Regions from separate parts of the Mycobacterium sp. IDUB_37 genome, predicted to be linked through region 1. Evidence: riboswitches for the same ligand, from Rfam matches in the RefSeq annotation. Region 1 holds a riboswitch; the other holds the start of a gene.
The links. A riboswitch is a leader RNA that binds a small molecule or an ion and turns the genes downstream of it on or off. The one in region 1 is predicted to bind cobalamin.

Region 1 (4,490 bases):
TGCGGGCCGCGGCGGCCGTCTGCACGGCGTCGATCGCCGAACCGATGCTCGTCAGATCCGTTGCCGCCGCCGCCAGCGACTCGGGCGGCACGCTCAGAAATGACACGCTGCCCACTGTTCCTCAATCCGCATTGCGGCGTCTCGGCTTTCAAGCACTGCTGTCGTCTTCTCCGCCCGCCCCACCGGACTCGTCCGGCGCCCAGGTGCTGGGCACCAGCGGCTCTCTCGGGCCGCTGCCGAAAGTGTCGTCGGTCAGCATCGTCAATCCCGCGGCCGCGGCCACCCGCCGGGCGGTCCCGGTGAAGCCCAGGGGTCCCGCACCCCGGTCCGACGCGGCGGTCCCGGGATCTTCGCCGACCGGGTCGTCGAGATCCACGTATTCGTAACCGCGGCCTTTGACTTCGACGTTGTCTCGCCGTGGTCGACGAGACCGTGCCTTCTTCTTCGCTGACGCCGCCGCGGCGGCCGGGGCGGCGGCGACGTCGGGACGACTGGCCTTACTTTTGGTGCTGACCCGGGCACTCGCCCGGGACGGCAGGCCGGCGGGGATGCCCATCAGGTAGGGAATCGGCCCCGCGGGCTGGGCCGGCGGCGGTGTTGGTGCGGCAGGCGCGGCAGGCGCCCCGAGCGCGGGAGCCGGCACCGACGGCGCCGGGCCAAGCGCCGGGGCGGAAGCCGCCGGGGCCGGTGCCGGCGCAGCCGGTCCCGAAACCGTCGTCGAACCCGGGCTCAACGCGGCGATCGGCTCGTCCGGGACGGGTCCCAGACCTGCATCCAGGTGGGCGTGTATCTCGGCGATGCCGATGACGCCACCTGCCCCGAAACCCCCCACCGCCGCCGGGAGGGCGAGCAGGGGAGCGGCGAGCCCCACCGCCAGCAACGGAAAGGTGACCAGGAACTGGATGGCCTGGATCGTCAGGTCGTAGCCGATCGCGGCCGCGCCGAACAGGTAGGCCAGTGCCAGCAAAGCGGGGTTGTTGCCGGCCGCGCTGGTGAGTCCCTGCAGGAGTGCGGGGTAGCCGCTGGTAGGCGACGACAAGGTGCTGATTTTGCCGACGAGCCACGACAGCGGATCGGTTCCGGGAGGGACGCTGAAGATGTAGGAGAACAGGTCGCCGCCGCCTTCACCGCCCACGCTGTTGAAGACCTTGTCGACGGCCGCGAAAAAGTCGGTGATCGCCGAGAACGGGTCGGCGGAGGCCGCCGTCGGGTTCCCGTTCACGATCGCCGGCGCCGCGCTCGAGTGCGGCGACCCCGTCACCGCCGCCGAAGAGACCCCTTGATAGGCACTCATGACGGCGGCGGCCTGGGTCCACATCCGTGCGTAGTCGGCCTCGTTGAGCGCGATCGGGATGGTGTTGATCCCGAAGAAGTTCGTCGCGGTCAACACCGCATTGGTGGCATGGTTGGCGGCCAGCTCACCCAGAGTTGGCATGGCAGCCAGGGCCGCGGTGTAGGCGGCGGCCGCGATCTGCTGCTGGGCGGCGGTCGCGGCGCTGTCCGCGCTGGCCTGCATCAGCCACGCCAGATACGGCGCATGGGCGACCGCATAGGCCTCGGCGGTCGGACCGGCCCAGGCCCCGGCCTGCACGGCGCTCACCACGGCGGTCAGCTCGTCGGCGACTTCGGCGTACTCGGTGCTCAGTGAATCCCAGGCAGCCGCGGAGACGAGAAGCGGCCCGGGCCCCGGACCGCTGGACAGCAGCGCCGAGTGCACCTCGGGCGGCGCGGCCATCCAGAACGGGGCGGTCATTAGGGGCAGGCCCCGGACGCGAAGATGCTCAAAGCGTCAGCTCTCTCCGGGGTGCTCCGCCCCGGGTTAGCAGGTCGCGATGATGTGAGTCTCCTGGCTCTCGGATCGCTGCTCGCCTCGCCTTCCAGCCAATGGCCGTGGCGTGTGAGGGTCGCTCCCCGATGACAGTGGCGGGACCGCGCCGGATTCACACCGGCTTCCTGCATCATCATCGCCGTACAGGCGCCATTGTTGCACCCAATTGCACCCGCGGGCTGCACCTACCGGGCATCCGCCGACAATATTCCTGCGCCCGACTACGTGCAGGCAATTTGCAAGTGTCCTGCGAACCTTTTGCATGAGTAACCGGCGATCGTATTTGGCCGCAGCTGCGCGACCGCCGCACCGCGGTGCCTCAACGTTGCTGACGTAGCGCATCATTGCCACGTTGGTCCGCGGCAAGAGAGTTGCGACGGAGGTATGCGTGCGACCCCACCCTGAACCGGAAGCCGTGCGATCGCCGGAAATTCTCAAGTCAGCGCGGACCACGCTCATCGCCTGCGCTCTGCTGTCGGCACTGAGCTCGCTGGCGGGCATGGCTCCACTCGTTGTGGTCGTGGAGGTGAGCAAACGACTCCTCGGCGGCGACCACAACCTCTGGCCGGTCGTGATCGTGGCGATCGTCGCGCTGGCAGTCAAACAACTCGGTGTCCTGGCTGCCGGCGTGATGACTCATCTGGCTGACATCCGGGTGTCGTTTCGAATCCGCCGTGAACTTCTGGCCAAATTGACCAGGGTGCCGCTCAACTGGTTCAGCGACCGCAATTCCGGCATCGTCAAGAAGGCGGTCGAAGACGACGTCGCGGCGCTGCATCGGCTGATCGCGCACTCGATCGTCGAGCTCAGCGCCGCCGCGGTGCCGCCGCTGGTGGCATTGGTCTACCTTTTCGCCCTCGACTGGCGGATGGCACTGGCGACCCTGCTGCCGGTGTTCGCCGGCCTGGGCGCCTACCAACGCGCGATGGCCAGCGCGGGCACCAAGTATCCGGAGTTCATGGAATGGCTGGCGCGCCTCAACGGCGCGGCGGTGGAGTTCGTGAACGGCATCGGCGTGGTGAAGGCGTTCGGCACTCCCGGCGAATCGAGTCGGCGTTTCCAAGACGTGGCGCGTGGTTTCGCGCACTTCTTCCTCGACTGGGCCAAATCTACGAGCGTCGCCAGCGTGACCGCGGAGATACTGCTGTCGCCGCCGAGCATCCTGCTTGTTGTCGCAACGGCCGGAGGCATACTCACCGCCGACGGAGACATTTCCCTGGCGAGCTTCATTGCCTTCCTGGTGTTCGGCACCGTCATAACTTCGGGATGGATGACCCTGCTGATGTCGGTGCATCCCTTGGTCACCGGGCTGAAGGTATACCGGGAAATTCGTGAATTACTCGCCACCCCAGAGCTTTCGACGCCGGATGAACCCGTCGAACCCGATCCCACGACCGCCGGGCCGGTGGTACGGCTGCGCGGCGTGCGGGTCACATACGCAGACACGGTTGCCCTCACCGAAATCGATCTGCGCCTCGAGCGGGGCACCATCACAGCGCTGGTCGGACCGTCCGGGTCCGGGAAATCGACTCTGGCCAAACTGCTGCCCCGGTTCAACGATCCGGCCGAAGGCGCGGTCGAACTGTATGGAGTCGACCTGCGCCGGATCGACCCCGCCGAGTTGTATCAACACGTCGCGTTCGTATTCCAGGACTCGCATCTGGTGTCGTCGATGAGCATCCGCGAGAACATCGCGCTGGGGCGTCCCGACGCCGACGACGCCGCGGTGCGCGATGCCGCCGGCAAAGCCCAGATACTGTCGAGAATCAAGGAATTGCCGCGCGGGTTCGACTCGGTCGTCGGCGAGGACGCGGCGCTGTCGGGGGGCGAACGACAGCGTGTCTGCATCGCTCGCGCGATTCTCGCCGACCGTCCGATTCTGGTTCTCGACGAGGCCACCGCGAGTGCCGACCCGGAGAACGAGGCCCGCATCCAGGATGCGCTCAGCGAGGTCGCTCGGGGCCGGACTGTGTTGGTGATCGCGCACCGGCTCAGCACGATTCGAGGCGCCGACAACATCGTGGTACTCGACAGCGGCCGCATCGCCGAACTTGGCACGCACTCAGAACTGCTGGGGAACAACGCAATCTACGCACGACTCTGGGAACAGGAGCGCAGAAGTGAACGCGGCGTCACCGAGCAGCTGGAGGCGAAGCGATGAGCATCATCATTCGCTATCTACTCGAGTTGCTCGATGATCGTGGGCGCCGCCAGTTGCATACGATGCTCATTCTGCAAGGCGCGCAAGGAATTCTGCAGGGTCTGGGGTTCCTTTTCGTCGTTCCGTTGATCGGGGCGCTTCTCGAACGGCCCGCGGACACCGATCAATTCTGGTTCTGGATCGCGGCGATCGCCGCGACGGTAGTCGTCCATCACGGATTGCTGGCGTGGAGTACGTCATTGGGCTATCGGGTGGGCACCGGCGTGCTGACCGGTTTTCACACCCGTATCGGAAATCACCTGGCCACCTTGCCGATCGGTTGGTTCGGTGCCGACCGCACCGGGCCCATCGCCCGCCTGGTCGCCAAGGACGCTGTCGACGTGGCGGATTTTCCGGCCCACCTGTTGCGCTACCTGGTCGTGGGCGTGAGCACGCCGGCCACCCTGATCATCGGAAGTTACCTGAGCGACTGGCGCATTGGGCTGGCATTGACTCTGGGCG
Region 2 (4,490 bases), on a different contig from region 1:
GGACAACAGGATGAGCATGAGTTGCAGGCGCCTGCGCTGGCCGCCGGAGAGCTCACCGACGCGCGACGAAAGCTTGCCGGCGAAGCCCAAGCGCTCGAGCAGCTGTGTGGGCGTCATCTCCTTGCCGCCGACCTCGTAGCCGGCCTGCAGGCGGCCCAGAATATCGGCGATTCGGTCACCGGCCAGGGCGATCAGCTCGCTGCCCTGTTGATCCAGCACGGCCAACCGGACCGTCTTACCGCGCTTCACCCGCCCGGTGGTCGGTTGGATGGTGCCGGCGATCAGACCGAGCAGGGTGGACTTGCCTGCGCCGTTGGCCCCGACGATCCCGGTGCGCTCACCAGGGGCGATCCGCCACTCGACCTCGTTGAACACTGGGCGGCCGTCGAACGAAACGGACACATCGAGCAGGTCGATGACGTCTTTGCCCAGCCGGGCGGTGGCCAGCTTGGCCAGCTCGACCGTGTCGCGGATTGGCGGAACGTCAGCGATCAGCTGATTTGCGGCCTCGATGCGGAACTTGGGTTTGGAGGTGCGCGCCGGCGCGCCCCGACGCAACCAGGCCAACTCCTTGCGCATCAGGTTCTGCCGTTTGGCCTCACTCGAGGCGGCCATCCGGTCCCGCTCGACCCGCTGCAGCACATACGCCGCGTAGCCGCCTTCGAACGGCTCGACGATGCCGTCGTGCACCTCCCAGGTGTTGTTGGCGACTTCGTCGAGGAACCAGCGGTCGTGGGTGACCAGCAGCAACCCGCCGGTATTGCGTGCCCAGCGTTGTTTGAGGTGTTCGGCCAGCCAGGTAATGCCTTCGATGTCGAGGTGGTTGGTCGGCTCATCAAGCGCGATCACGTCCCACTCGCCAACGAGCAACTGCGCCAGCTGAACCCGTCGTCGCTGGCCTCCGCTCAACGTGGAAACCATTGCATCCCAATTGATATCGGCCACCAGGCCGTCGACGACGTCGCGGATACGGGCGTCGCCGGCCCACTGGTGTTCGGGGCGGTCACCGACCAGCGACCAGCCCACGGTGTGGCTGGGATCAAGGGTGTCGGCCTGGCTCAGCGCGCTCACCCGCAGACCGCTGCGCTGAGTGACCCGCCCCGAGTGCGGCTTGATCTGTCCGGTGAGCAGGCTCAGCAGGCTGGACTTGCCGTCGCCGTTACGGCCCACGATGCCGATGCGGGCACCGTCGTTCACGCCGAGCGTGACCGATTCGAGTATCACCTGGTTCGGATATGCCAGGTGTATGGACTCGGCTCCGAGCAGGTGTGCCACTGGACTGAGGCTACCGGCCCGCAAAGTGAAGTCCGGACGCTCGGTTGATTGGCTACCGTGTGGCCCGACGGAATGCGACAATCTCACCCGTAAGGCAACGACGATGCAGGAAGCCGGTGAAAATCCGGCGCGGTCCCGCCACTGTCATCGGGGAGCGACCCTCACTAGCCACGGTCATATGACTGGAAGGCGAGGTTAGCGGCGATCCGAGAGCCAGGATACTCGCGTCGTTGCGTCCTGCTACCCGGGGCGGTGTACCCCGAGAAAGCTGATCGACGTCGATGTCTCTTCGTCTTTTCTGGCGCCTCCAATGGCGCAGTTAGTCTCGCCGGCAGGGGTTTTCGCCATCACCGCGGGCGAAATACGGTGACCGCCCCGATCTGGATGGCCGCACCGCCGGAGGTGCACTCAGCGTTGCTGAGCGGTGGTCCGGGGGTGGGTCCGATGTTGTCGTCCGCGGCGGCGTGGGCTTCATTGAGCGTCGAATACAGCGAAACCGCGCAGGAACTCGTGGCGCTCTTGTCGGCGGTGCAGGCCGGAGCTTGGGACGGCCCGACCGCTGCGACGTACGTTGCCGCTCACCTGCCGTATCTGGCGTGGCTGTTGCAAGCCGGCACCGACAGCGCGCTAATGGCCGCCCAACAGGAGGTCGCCGCGGCGGCCTGGGTCACGGCGCTGGCGGCCATGCCGACGTTGCCCGAACTGGCGGCCAATCACGCCACCCACGCGGTGCTGATGACGACCAATTTCTTTGGTATCAATACGATCCCGATCGCGCTCAACGAAGCCGACTACCTACGGATGTGGATTCAAGCCGCCACCGTGATGAGCAGCTACCAAGCGGTCACCACGGCTGCCGTGACTGCGGCACCGCTGCCGACGGCAGCGCCGGAAATCATGAAGGGCGACAGTCAGCAGGTCGGTGCCGCCGAGACATCGTCACTGCGGGACCAGTTCAACCAGTTCCTGCAGTGGTTGTGGGACCTGTACACCAAGTTCTACAACGAGGTCATCCAGCCGTTCAACAACTGGCTGCAGAACCTGCCGTTCTTCCAGGCGCTGTTCTCCGGCTTCGATCCCTACCTGGTCAGCCTGGGCAACCCGCTGACCTATCTCAGCCCGCTGAATATCGGGTTCGCCCTCGGCTACCCGCTGGATTTCGCTACTTACGTGGTCCTGCTGTCGCAGATGTTCTCATTCGTCGCGCTCGATCTCACTGCGGCGTTCGCCTCGGGTAATCCATTGACCATCGGTTTCACCATCATCTTCGTCACCGTCGAAATCTTCGGCACGGTGATCACCGACACCATCGCACTGCTGAAGACGACGCTGGAGAGCACTCTCGCGCTGACCCTGGCGCTGGTGCCGCTGCTGACGGTGCCATTGGTGCCGTTGGCCGCCGGCGCGGTACTGGCACCGATCGGCGTCAAAGCCTTGGTGGCGCTCGCGCCGGCGCCGCCACCGCCACCCCCGACGCCCGCTACGCCACCCCTGGCAGCGTTGGGCCCCAGCACTCCGACATCCAGTCCGGCCCCGACTCCAACCGGCGTCGAGGCGACGGCCCCGGCGCCATCGCCCGGTGCACCGCCGTCTACCGCAGCACCACCGACGACGACGGGTACGGGCGTACCCGCGCATATGGATGCCATGGGTTATCTGTTGGCCGACCTGAGCTCGGCAGCCAAGCGGGCGGCGGCCGCCCGCGCGCGAAAGAAGGCGACGGAGCCCGACAGCGCTGAGGAACCCGAGGCCGCGGCGGCGCCGCAGGAGCAGGCCAAGTCGCCGCGACGCCGTCGGGCGAAGGCCGGCCTGTTCGGCCGCGGTTACGAATACATGGACCTGGAGCCCGAAGCGGCGACGGCGTCGGCTACCGGCGGGAAATCCATTGGTTTCGCGGGCACCCTGCCCAACCGGGCGACCTCGGCGGCGACGGGGCTGACTGCACTGGCCGAGGATGAGTTCGGCGGCGGCGCACGCCTGCCGATGATGCCGCGAACCTGGGCTGGCCAGACCTCGCCGGACGAGGAAAGCCTGTAACAGTGGTGGGGTGCGACTGACGACGATCATCGCGGCGATCTGCGTCGTCGGTTGCCTGTCTGGCTGCGGTCCCGGCGATCGCCGCGCTGACGCGCAACACTTGCAGGACGTTATGGCAGGCATGCCCGGCGTGTCCTCAGCCCGGGTGAGCTACCACAACGATGTTGACCATGGCGTCGGCATCAATATCTTCGCGGCTGTTCCGGCGGCGACCAGCGAGCAGATCCGTGACCTCGTGGTCAGGATCAACACAGCTCGCCGCGACAGGTTTGCTGGATACGCGCAGAACGCGATGTTCGACATCACCGCCGACCACCGTGCCTTGTTGAGCCGGCTGGCCGAGCTGGACCCTGACCAGATTGCTGGTGACGTGACGCGACTGCGTCAGGTCACCTCACTGATTTCAGCGAACCAATTCGCCTGGTTCCGGAATGGATCCAACAGTGTGCTCGACCTGCGCGACGTCGCCACGCCGACGGCGGCCATCCTGCCCGCGTTGGTGGACACGGTCGGTTCGACGAACGTCGAAGTGGGTGTGGCACCCACGGTTTCGCCACGACCGTGGGGCGCCCGCTTCCCGTTCACGCATGACGAAAGCGACCAGCTGCAACAGCGGGTCGGCGGGCTGCCGGTTTCCGTACGCGCCGTCGGCACGGCAGGAGCAAAGGCAATCGTCGCCATTGATGTCGTGATCAGCGGGCCCGAGCATGCTGAGGCTGACGTGGAGAACACCGTTCGCTCGCTGGGACCAGCTGATCCGCTGGTGCTGACGTGGACCGTCGAGCGCGCCGGTTGGCAAGGCTCCGTAGTTGTCGACGGGTGCAGCGAAGCGGCGAGTCCGCCGGCGGTCGGGCCGGACGCAGTCGCCCTTCAGGCCGCAGTCCGGGCGCATCTTGAAAGTTGCCCGTCGCGCTGAGGCCTGTCAGGTGCGACGATGCATTCCCGTCGATCTGCGCCAAGGCCGATGTGCCATGATGTCCACGCTGGTCAAGGCCTAACTCTGGGAGTTCTGAGGAGCATGGTGGATCTCAATTTGTCGATGGTCACGCGACCGGTCGAGCGTCTGGTAGCCACAGCTCAAAACGGTCTGGAAGTCCTGCGGTTGGGAGGCCTGGAAACGGGCAGCATCCCGTCGCCCTCTCAGATCGTCGAGAGCGTGCCGATGTACAAGCTGCGGC

Region 2: it holds a riboswitch for cobalamin, as region 1 does, so the genes downstream of both, ACZY1I_RS21950 (PPE domain-containing protein) here and ACZY1I_RS03850 (PPE domain-containing protein) in region 1, are expected to answer to the same signal.

The regions. Positions count from the first base shown of each region.
Region 1 is NZ_JBVAXG010000001.1:816,758-821,247, forward strand. Features, by position in the region: gene ACZY1I_RS03845 (PE-PPE domain-containing protein) at 1-106, opposite strand, end outside; gene ACZY1I_RS03850 (PPE domain-containing protein) at 149-1,753, opposite strand; cobalamin riboswitch at 1,820-1,999, opposite strand; gene ACZY1I_RS03855 (ABC transporter ATP-binding protein) at 2,217-3,989, shown strand; gene ACZY1I_RS03860 (ABC transporter ATP-binding protein) at 3,986-4,490, shown strand, end outside.
Region 2 is NZ_JBVAXG010000006.1:359,561-364,050, reverse strand. Features, by position in the region: gene ACZY1I_RS21955 (ABC-F family ATP-binding cassette domain-containing protein) at 1-1,275, opposite strand, end outside; cobalamin riboswitch at 1,339-1,519, shown strand; gene ACZY1I_RS21950 (PPE domain-containing protein) at 1,642-3,312, shown strand; gene ACZY1I_RS21945 (hypothetical protein) at 3,323-4,228, shown strand; gene ACZY1I_RS21940 (acyl-CoA synthetase) at 4,331-4,490, shown strand, end outside.